3 regions of the Nesterenkonia sp. NBAIMH1 genome follow, and region 3 is predicted to be linked to each of the others. Evidence: riboswitches for the same ligand, from Rfam matches in the RefSeq annotation. Region 3 holds a riboswitch; each other region holds the start of a gene.
The links. A riboswitch is a leader RNA that binds a small molecule or an ion and turns the genes downstream of it on or off. The one in region 3 is predicted to bind S-adenosylmethionine.

Region 1: another riboswitch for S-adenosylmethionine. It lies ahead of FS388_RS04610 (ABC transporter ATP-binding protein); the one in region 3 lies ahead of FS388_RS08650 (PLP-dependent transferase).
Region 2: another riboswitch for S-adenosylmethionine. It lies ahead of FS388_RS03335 (methionine ABC transporter ATP-binding protein); the one in region 3 lies ahead of FS388_RS08650 (PLP-dependent transferase).

The regions. Positions count from the first base shown of each region.
Region 1 covers NZ_CP042335.1:992,340-995,604, forward strand. Annotated here, with positions in the region: gene FS388_RS04600 (endonuclease/exonuclease/phosphatase family protein) at 1-770, shown strand, start outside; gene FS388_RS04605 (hypothetical protein) at 880-1,509, shown strand; SAM riboswitch class I at 1,642-1,741, shown strand; gene FS388_RS04610 (ABC transporter ATP-binding protein) at 1,753-2,592, shown strand; gene FS388_RS04615 (aliphatic sulfonate ABC transporter substrate-binding protein) at 2,680-3,265, shown strand, end outside.
Region 2 covers NZ_CP042335.1:708,258-711,522, forward strand. Annotated here, with positions in the region: gene FS388_RS03325 (Gfo/Idh/MocA family oxidoreductase) at 1-695, shown strand, start outside; gene FS388_RS03330 (flavin reductase family protein) at 888-1,427, shown strand; SAM riboswitch class I at 1,524-1,639, shown strand; gene FS388_RS03335 (methionine ABC transporter ATP-binding protein) at 1,647-2,522, shown strand; gene FS388_RS03340 (methionine ABC transporter permease) at 2,522-3,196, shown strand; gene FS388_RS03345 (MetQ/NlpA family ABC transporter substrate-binding protein) at 3,245-3,265, shown strand, end outside.
Region 3 covers NZ_CP042335.1:1,814,814-1,818,078, forward strand. Annotated here, with positions in the region: gene FS388_RS08645 (FAD/NAD(P)-binding domain-containing protein) at 1-963, shown strand, start outside; SAM riboswitch class IV at 998-1,114, shown strand; gene FS388_RS08650 (PLP-dependent transferase) at 1,185-2,312, shown strand; gene FS388_RS08655 (homoserine O-acetyltransferase) at 2,385-3,265, shown strand, end outside.

The DNA.
Region 1 (3,265 bases), 820 kb from region 3:
AGGACGCCGACATCGTTCTCCTGCAGGAGTGCTATGGCACCGCAGGCATCCGCTTGGCGCGATCGGCGGGGATGACCGCAGCCCAGCAGGACTTCAACTGTGCTGTGCTCAGCGCCTCCCCCATCCGGCTCCTGCAGACCAGCACGGAGCCCTTCGCGACGGCAGCCGCTGTCCAGACGCGTCTCGGCGAGGTGCTGGCCTGGTCCGTCCACCTGGCCTCCTCCGACTACAGCCCGTACCGACGAGATGACCTGCCCCGTGCGGCCGAGTCGGTCTTCGCCCAGCCGGGCGAGGCCCAGCGCACCCAGCAGGCGCAGCAGATCCTGGCCGAGACCGATCGGCTCCTCCAGGAGCTCGGCGACATGCCGGTCATCATCGCCGGAGACTTCAACGTTCCCTCACCCCTGGACTGGGACGGCTCCCACCGTCCTGCGGCTCAGTGGCCCGCCACGGACGCGCTCCTGAAGGCCGGCTTCACCGACGCGTTCCGCGCAGTGCATCCCGATCCCGCTCGGGCGCCGGGGCTGACCTGGTCCCAGATCGAGTCCCTGGAGACCGAGCCTCGCGATCGCATCGACTTCATCTTCGCCAGGGGTCTGAACGTGGTCGCAGCGGACCATCTGGGCGGGGCGGCAGACGCGTCCGACACCGCCGCAGATGAGGGCTTCTGCGACTATGGGGGTCCAGCGCGCCACATCCCTGACCAGAGGGGCAACGCCTTTCCGTCCGATCATCTGGCCGTGCGGGCGACGCTCGACCGTCCCTCATGAGTCGACGACCGTGTGAGGGAGCATGGACCAGACGCTGAGGCCACACTCAGACAGGTCTGCCACCTTGTGCATGACACACTCCGCATGATGTTCGAGGAGAGGCCGAGCGATGAGCACCACAGACCGCACGACAACGGGTCCTGATCGGGCGACGACGGAGGAGCCGCGGTTCCGCACCGATCCCGCCGAAGAGGATCTCGAAGCCGTGCACGACGACGAGATCACCGTCAACGGCCAGGAGATTCACCTCAACGACATCCGTGACGCCATGAACTCGCACGAGAGCGTGCTCGAATCCGGCGTCTGCTCCATCGGCGACGCGGAAGCCGGCACGATCCCGGTGGCGTTCGTCGTGCTGACGCCCGAGGCGCGCGAGGAGGTCAACGCCACCCGACTGCCGCCCGACGACGGCTCCCAGACCCGTTCGATCCCCCCGGGCGAGCGGAAGATGGTCGACTCCGTCCAGGCACTGGTCGCCCAGAAGGTCTCCGAGGAAGCGGTGCCGCGGAAGATCATCCCCGTGCTGGACATGCCCAAGGACAAGGAGCACCAGGTCATCAGCCGCGTGCTCGGACGGCTCTACGCAGGCGAAGACCCCGAGGACGTCTCCGACGTGCAGAATCAGAAGTGCCTGGCGTCCATCAAGAAGATCTGCGAGGAGATGGACACCGCCGGGCGGAGGCGCACGGGCAGCACCAGCGCTTCCAAAGGCTGGCCCGTGACCCGCGGGCAGCAGTAGGCGGCAAGCCCCACGACGCGTCTGGGGCGGGGCGTGGTCCTCTGCGGGCCGCGCCCCGCCCCAGACGCGCAGTGTGACGTTTGTGACCCGGTTTTTGTGCGCGGACTCGGCTCTGGCGTACAGTCATAGGCGTATCCATCCGGAGCGGCTGAGAGATCTGGCTCGACGACGCCGCAGCAACCACTGCAGAGCTTCTCTGCGGGCTCGGTGCTAATGCCAGGGACGATGGGAGTGAATTCTCGCATGACTGCTTCTGCGACCCTTGAGGCGCCGACCTCGCCTGGGGAGCCCTCAACGCATTCCGCCGCCCCGCAGGCCGCCTTCGATTCGCTGAACGTCCGGTTCGCCGGTGTGGGCCGCAGCTTCGGCGGCCGCCCCGTGCTGCGCGACATCAGCCTGGAGATCGCCCCCGGCGAGGTCCTCGCGATCCTGGGGACCTCAGGCTGCGGCAAATCCACCCTGCTCCGCGCCCTGGCGGGTCTCGACACCGGCTTCACCGGTGAGCTGACCATCGCGGGGAAGCCCGTGCAGCCCTATGACGACCGCACCGCCGTCGGATTCCAGGAGCCTCGCCTGCTCCCCTGGCGCTCGGTGCGCAGGAACATTGAGCTCGGACTGCCCCGCGAGCTGTCCAAGGCCGAGGGCAGGGCCCGGGTCGACGAGCTGCTGGAGCTGGTCGGGCTCGCCGAGCGCGCGCATCTGAAGCCCCGGGAGATCTCCGGGGGCATGGCCCAGCGGGCCTCGCTGGCCCGCGCCCTGGCACGCCGGCCCGGCGTTCTCCTGCTCGACGAGCCCTTCGGCGCACTCGATGCCCTCACCCGGCTCAAGATGCAGGATCTGCTCCTGGACATCCACGCCCAGACAGGGACGACGGTGCTCCTCGTCACCCACGACGTCGACGAGTCTCTGCAGCTGGCCGACCGGATTCTTCTGCTGGGCAAGGACGACGGCGCCGCGGCCGAGGGAGCCACCGCCAAGCGGCTGCTGACCGTGCCGGGACGCCGCCCCCGCGATCGGGCCTCCGCCGACCTGGCCGAGCTGAAGTCGCAGCTGTACGCAGGCCTCGGCGTCGACGCCCACTGACCACGCCCGCACACCCCTCTGCATTCTTTGGGCCTGCCTCGCACAGGTCCGCCCACCTCGCCGAACGACACTTTGAAAGGCTCCCCCATGCCCACCTCCTTCTCCCGCTCCGCCGCCTCCGTCACCGCACTCGGGACAGCCGCGCTGCTCGCGCTGTCCGCCTGCGGCGATGACGCAGACGGGGAGCTGGACACCCTGAACATCGACTTCGCCACCTACAACCCGCTGTCCCTGGTGATCCTGGAGCACGGCTGGCTGGAGGAGGAGCTGGAGGAGATCGGCACCGACGTGCAGTGGATCCAGTCCCACGGCTCCAACCAGGCGAACGAGTACCTCCGCGCCGATGAGCTGCACGTCGGCTCGACCGCAGGCTCCGCCGCCCTGCTGAACCGCTCCGTCGGCGCCGACACGCACACCTTCTACGTGGAGTCGCAGCCCGAGTGGTCCGCACTGGTCACCAGTGAAGACTCCGACATCGAGAGCGTGGAGGACCTCGAGGGCGCCTCCGTGGCGGCGACGCTGGCCACCGACCCGTTCTTCTTCCTCGCCCGTTCGCTGGACGAGGCGGGCCTCTCCCTCGACGACATTGAGGTTCAGGCCCTGCAGCACGCAGACGGCCGTCAGGCGTTGGAGAACGGCGACGTCGATGCCTGGGCCGGCCTAGACCCGATCA
Region 2 (3,265 bases), 1.1 Mb from region 3:
CGGAGCAGGTGCTGCGCGTCATCGAGGAGACCGGCGCCGCGGTCCAGGTGGGCCATCAGCGCAGGCTCGACGCCGGCTACGTCCAGGCCAAGCGGGCCTACGAGAACGGGGACCTCGGCTGGCTGCACACGATCCGTGCCATCACCGCCGATATGCGGCCCCCTCCCGTTGAGTTCATCGCCGGATCAGGCGGCCTGTTCCGCGACTGCTCCGTGCATGACTTCGACGCCCTGCAGTGGCTCACCGGCCAGCAGATCGTCGAGGTCTGCGCGCGGGGGTCCAACAACGGCGACCCCGCCATCGGCGAGGTGGGGGACGTGGACTCGGCCACCGCACTGATCACCCTCGACGACGGAACGCTGGGGTCGGTGTCAGCGACCCGCTACAACGGAGCGGGCCACGATGTTCGCCTCGAACTGCACGGGTCCGCCGGCACGGTGCACGTGGGACTCGACGCGAGCTACTCGGGAGTCTCCGCGGAGCCCGGGTTCGTCTTTCCCGCCGACATCCCGCACCGCACGTTCCATGAACGGTTCGCTGAGGCCTACCGTGCGGAGATCCGAGCCTTCGTGCAGCTCGCGCGCGGAGAAGGCCCGAACCCCTGCCCCGCGGCGGAGGCCGTGGATGCGTCACGGGTCGCCGATGCCGCACAGCTGTCCCTTGAGACAGGCCGAGCCGAGCGCGTGCGACGATGAGATCGCCCCAGGCGAGTCCGGCAGGCATCAGCGCACCGCGGTGTCCTCCGAGCTCGGAGGCGCCCGTGGGGTCTGTCTCGGAATGTGACAGGCGTTTTGCCCGCTCTGACGGCGCGGACGTAGTCTCGGGAATGAACATTTCGACCGGCTCTGCGGTCTGGCTGCCGATACGAGCGATGGGAGTTGATCGGTATGATCACCGCTGCCCGTGATGACGGCGCCGAAGACATCCCCGCGCCTGCGGAGTTCGACCCGTTGGAGCTCAGAAAGGCCCTGGGGCAGTTCCCGCAGGGCATCGTCGCGGTGGCGGCCGAAGTCGACGGACACCCGGAAGTCCTCGTGGCCTCCAGCTTCACCGTGGGGGTCTCCCTGGAGCCCCCGCTGGTGACCGTCGCGGTGCAGCACACCTCCTCCACCTGGCCCAAGCTGCGTGACCGGGCGTCCCGCTTGGGGATCTCGGTGCTGGGTGCGCAGCAGTCCGAGCTCACCCGCCAGCTGGCCTCCACGGATCGTGCCGGCCGCTTCCACGGGGTGGAACGCAGGATCGACGGTGAACGGGCGCTGGTCCTGGAGGGCTCTCCGCTGTGGTTCACCACGCGCATGCACAGCCAGTTCACCGCCGGCGACCACGACGTGGCCGTCCTGGAGATCCTCGACTTCGGCTACGACGAAGCCTCCGAGGGGCTGGTCTTCCACCAGAGCCGGTTCAAGGGCCTCACCCCGCTGGAGTGAGCTCAGCAGCCTCACCGAACAGGTCGGCGCAACGGCGCGCAATATATGTGCTCGCATTTTGTTCATGCGCGGCGTGTGAACGTAGAGTCTCCGCTGTAACCATCCAGAGCGACTGAGGGACCTGGCCCGACGACGACGCAGCAACCTGGATCTCCGCATTGCCCTCATCGGCTGCGGGAATCCTTCGGTGCTAACGCCAGGACCGATGGAGAGTGCTTCATGATTTCGCTACGCCATGTCTCGACTGCCTTCGCGGCTCGCGGCAAGGAGCCTGTCCGGGCGGTGCAGGACGTCAGCCTGGAGATTCCCCGCGGCAGCATCCAAGGCATCATCGGATTCTCCGGCGCCGGAAAGTCCACCCTGCTGCGCAACATCAACCTCCTGGAGCGCCCCACGGAGGGCGAGGTCTGGGTCGGCGGCACCGAGCTGACCGGGCTGAAGCACGAGCAGCTGCGCCAGGCCCGCCACCAGATCGGCATGGTCTTTCAGGGCTTCAACCTGGTCAACAACCTCACCGTGGCCCAGAACGTGGAGCTCTCACTGAAGTTCGCCGGCCAGAAGGACAAGAGGCAGCGCCGGCGTCGGGCCGCCGAGGCGCTGGAGATCGTCGACATCTCCCCCAAGGCGAAGAACTACCCCGCCCAGCTCTCCGGCGGCCAGAAGCAGCGGGTGGCCATCGCCCGCGCGCTGGCCACCCAGCCGGACGTGCTGCTGTGCGATGAGCCCACCAGCGCCCTGGACCCCTTCACCACCGCCACCGTGCTGCAGTACCTCGCTGACGTGAACCGTGAGTTCGGAATCACCGTGGTGATCGTCACCCACGAGATGGAGGTCATCAAGGCCTTGGCGGACCACGTAGCGGTCATGGAGGACGGAGCTGTGGTGGAGCAGTTCCCCGCCGCAGAGCTCGGCCGCGAGGACTTCGCCCCGAGAACCTCCATCGGGCGGTATCTGACCTCCGACGGCATCAGCGTGAATCGCGACGGCCGCACAGTCCCCGCCGCCGCGGCTGAGGATGATCAGGACACCTTCGAAGAGATCGCCGACGAGCGGGACCAGAAGATCTTCGCCGCCGTCGAAGGGGGTGTTCGCTGATGAACCTCCAGCTCATCATCGACCGCATCCCGGAGATCAACCACGCGATGCTGGAGACGTTCGCCATGATCGGGGTCTCCATCCCGCTGGCAGTGCTCCTGGGCACCCCATTGGGCATCTGGCTGTGGAGCCACGCCCCCGGCGGGCTGAAGCCCACGCCCAAGAGCCACACGGTGGTCTCTGCGATCGTCAACATGGTCCGCTCCTTCCCGTTCCTCATCCTGCTGATCGCCCTGATCCCGTTCACCCGGTTCATCGTGGGCACGTCGGTGGGAACGGCCGCGGTGATCGTTCCCCTGACGATCAACGCCATCCCATACTTCGCGCGTCTCGTGGAGCAGAACATCACACAGCTGGGCTCCGGCGCCGTGGAGGCCTCCCGAGCGATGGGTGCCACCAGCGGGCAGATCATCCGCAGCGTGCTGCTGGTGGATGCCAAACCCGCCCTCATCGGCTCCATGACCATCACCACGGTCAGCTTCATCTCCTACTCCGCGATGTCCGGCCTGGTGGGCGGAGGCGGCATCGGCGACCTCGCCATCCGCTACGGCTACTACCGGTACGAGACCGAAACCATGATCGTGGCCTGCATCCTCATGGTGCTCCTCGTCAGCATCGTCCAGTACGGCGGCACCCGCATCGCCCGCATGACGGACAAACGCGTCTCCGCCTGAGAGACATCCCTCACTCGCCCCGCAGAGCAGCAGAAAGAGAACACCCCTATGCCTTCTTCCGTCCACCGT
Region 3 (3,265 bases):
ATCGCCGGTGCGCGGCGAGGAACCCCATACCGGTCCAAGACCACGGCCCCGGGATTTCTGCCTGAGGGCACGGCGCTGACCCATTTCAGCCCAGAGGCCGTGCGCGGACTGGCCCAGCAGCACGGACCACTCGACTTCGAAGAGCACCTGCTTCCGCTGATCATGGCCGACGTCCAGGCCACCTACAGCTCCTTCGGCGGGGCGGGCACCTTCGACCCCAGGGCCTACGCAGCCCCCTTCCACGGTCGTCGATTCTCCGACCGGGACGAGCACCGCGCCGCCGTGCTCGACTGGCTGGAGCAGGACGCCGCCTCCTCGGCGGCCGCCGAGGGATCCCCCGAGAAGCTTGCTGTGAAGACGCTCCACGCTGCGCGGTTCGCGCTCAAGGCGGTGCTCACGGAGGGCCTCGTCGACGAAGCCAGCCGGACCGCGCAGATCGAGCCGTGGTTCGAGCCCCTCTCCGAAGGCCTCGCGTCCGGCGCCCCCGTCCAGCGGACCGAGGAGATGGCGGCCCTGGTACGGGCAGGCCTCATCGAGGTGCTCGGTCCCAGCCCGATCTTCGCCGTGGACTCCTCCGCCGGGCTGTTCGCAGCCCGATCCCCGCAGGTGCCCGACGTGCAGCACACCGCCTCGCACCTGATCGAAGCGATGATGCCGCCCAACCGTGTGGGACAGGCGGATGAGCCCCTGATCCGGACGCTGCTGCGCAGCGGAGAAGCGCGGCCCGCCGTGCTGGCAGGTGCCGAGCACAAGGGCTTCGACGTCAGCCCCAGCCCCCATCGCCTTCTGAGCACCGCCGGCGAGGTCCAGCCGATCCACGTCCTCGGCCTGCAGCTGTCCTCCGCCCAGTGGGGCACGGCCATCGCTGCCGAGACCGGAGGCGACCCGCGCACCACGGCGAGCACTCTGGCCGACGCAGAGGCTGCGGCTGCTCACGTGATGGACCTCGCGCACCGCACTTGAATGTCGCCGCCTGGTTCCGGCACACTTGGGACAAGGTCAAGAGTGCCAGCGTCAAACCCCGGTTTGCTGGCCGGCAACCCTCCAGTTCGCGGTGGGGTGCCCCGGGTGATGACCTGGCCGACCCCTAGGCCGGGGCCGGCAAGCGCGGACCTTTCCAGCGCGCTCTGCCTCGATCGGCAGACTGCGCAGGAGCAGGTCTAAAGGACACACGAGGAACCTTCATGACCGAATTCGAAACACGGCTGCTGCAGGCTGCCGCTGACACCGACGCCCCCACTCCCGCACTCGAGCAGACGCTCGCCTCGCTGGAATCCGGCCACCAGGCGCGCGCCGTCGCGCACGGGCCCGACGCCCTGGCACTTGCCGTGCTGCACGTCGCCGAGCCCGGCACCAGCGTCCTGGTGACCCCATCGATGTTCGCCGGGAACCGGGAGACCTTCGTCGCGCTCCTGCCCCGCTACGGCGTCGACGCCGAGGTGGTCGAAGATCCCGACGACGCCGCCTCCTGGGCCGCCCACCTGAGTCCCAGCACAGCTGCGCTGCTCGGAGAGACCATCGCCGACCCGCGGGGCGACGTCTTCGCCTTCGCCGAGATCTCGGAGCTCGCCCGTCAGGCCGACGCGGCACTGATCATCGACAACACCCTCGCCACCCCCTTCCTGGCCAGACCGGTGGAGCAGGGCGCGGATCTTGTGGTGCACACCAGCCTCGATCTGCTCGCCGGACGCGGCGGTCAGGCCGGAGGCGTGATCGTCGACGCCGGCACAGTGGAGCCCGCTGCGCGGGAGCAGCTCACACGCGCACCGGCCGGCTACCCGCAGCAGGTGCGGCTGCCCGACGTGGTCGCCGAGCAGGTGATCCGAGGGCTCGAGTCCCTGGCAGCGCGAGTCCGCCAGCAGAACGAGACCGCCCAGCGGATCGCCGAGCACCTTCAGGGCCGCCCCGGGGTGCACCGTGCCTACTACGCCGGACTGGAGACCAGCCCATGCGCGGAGCGCGCCCGGGACTACCTGCCTGCCGGCGTCGGCGCGGCGCTGGCCTTCGAGGTCAGGGCAGGCCGAAGCGCGCAGGCGCAGCACGAGGCCGCTCAAGAGCTTGTGCGAGCGCTGCGGGTGTTTTCCCGGCGCGGGAGCACCGGCGGCATCCGTGCCCTGGCCGACCACCCCGCAGGGTCCACCCATGCCCGCCTCGCCGACCATGAGCGGGATGCTGCCGGCATTCGGCCGGGCATGGTGCGGCTGTTCGTGGGCCTGGAGCATGCTGATGACCTGATCGCGGACCTCGACGCATCGCTGGAAGCGTGTGCAGTCGCCGATGACGCGTACGCCGCGTCGGGAGCCCTGGCCTAAGGTGTTGATGTGCTGACCCAGAACTCTGCCGGCGGTGCGCCCGGCCGCGGCGCGGGATCGCCGGCTGCCCCTCTGGCCAACGACTACGGCCACCACCGGCCCGGCGCGCTGAGCGCCGCCGAGGTCGGCGCCTACGACTTCGAGACCGGCGGGCACCTGCCCGAGGTGACCCTGGCCTACGAGACCTGGGGCACCCTCAACGCGGCAGGCGACAATGCTGTGCTCGTCGCTCACGCCCTCACGGGGGACTCCCATGTGGCGTCGACGCGCCAGGACCCGGAAGCAGGCTGGTGGCAGTCGCTCGTGGGACCCGGTCGGCCGATCGATACGCGCACATGGTTCGTGGTCGCCCCGGCGATGGTCGGCGGGTGCTACGGCTCGACCGGCCCCGGCTCACCGGACAGCACCGGGGTGCCGTGGGGCTCCAGATTTCCCTTTGTGACGATCCGCGACTCTGTGCATCTCGAGCGCCGCCTGCTGGAGCAGCTCGGAGTGTCGCGGCTGCATGCGGTCATCGGGGGGTCAATGGGAGGCGCCCGGGCGCTCGAATGGGCTGCGACCTGCCCCGACCTGGTCGACGGGGTGGGGGTCTTCGCGTGCGGCGCAGCCTCGACGGCGGAGCAGATCGCCTTCGGGCAGACGCAGGTCCTTGCCATCCGCAACGACCGGCACTTCCACGGAGGCGACTACTACGCCGGGCCCCGTCCGGAGGCAGGGCTGCAGCTGGCACGCCGCATCGCGCACATCACCTACCGCACCGGCGCTGACCTGCATGAACGCTTCGGGCGCACCCGCCAGGGCGCGGAGGACCCGTTCGGCTCCCCTCGGAGCCTCTCGCGGGCGGGCCGCTACCAGGTGGAGTCCTATATGGACTATCACGGTCGGAAGCTCTCCGACCGCTTCGACCCCAACGCCTACCTGACGCTGGCCGAGGCGCTCATCAGCCACGACGT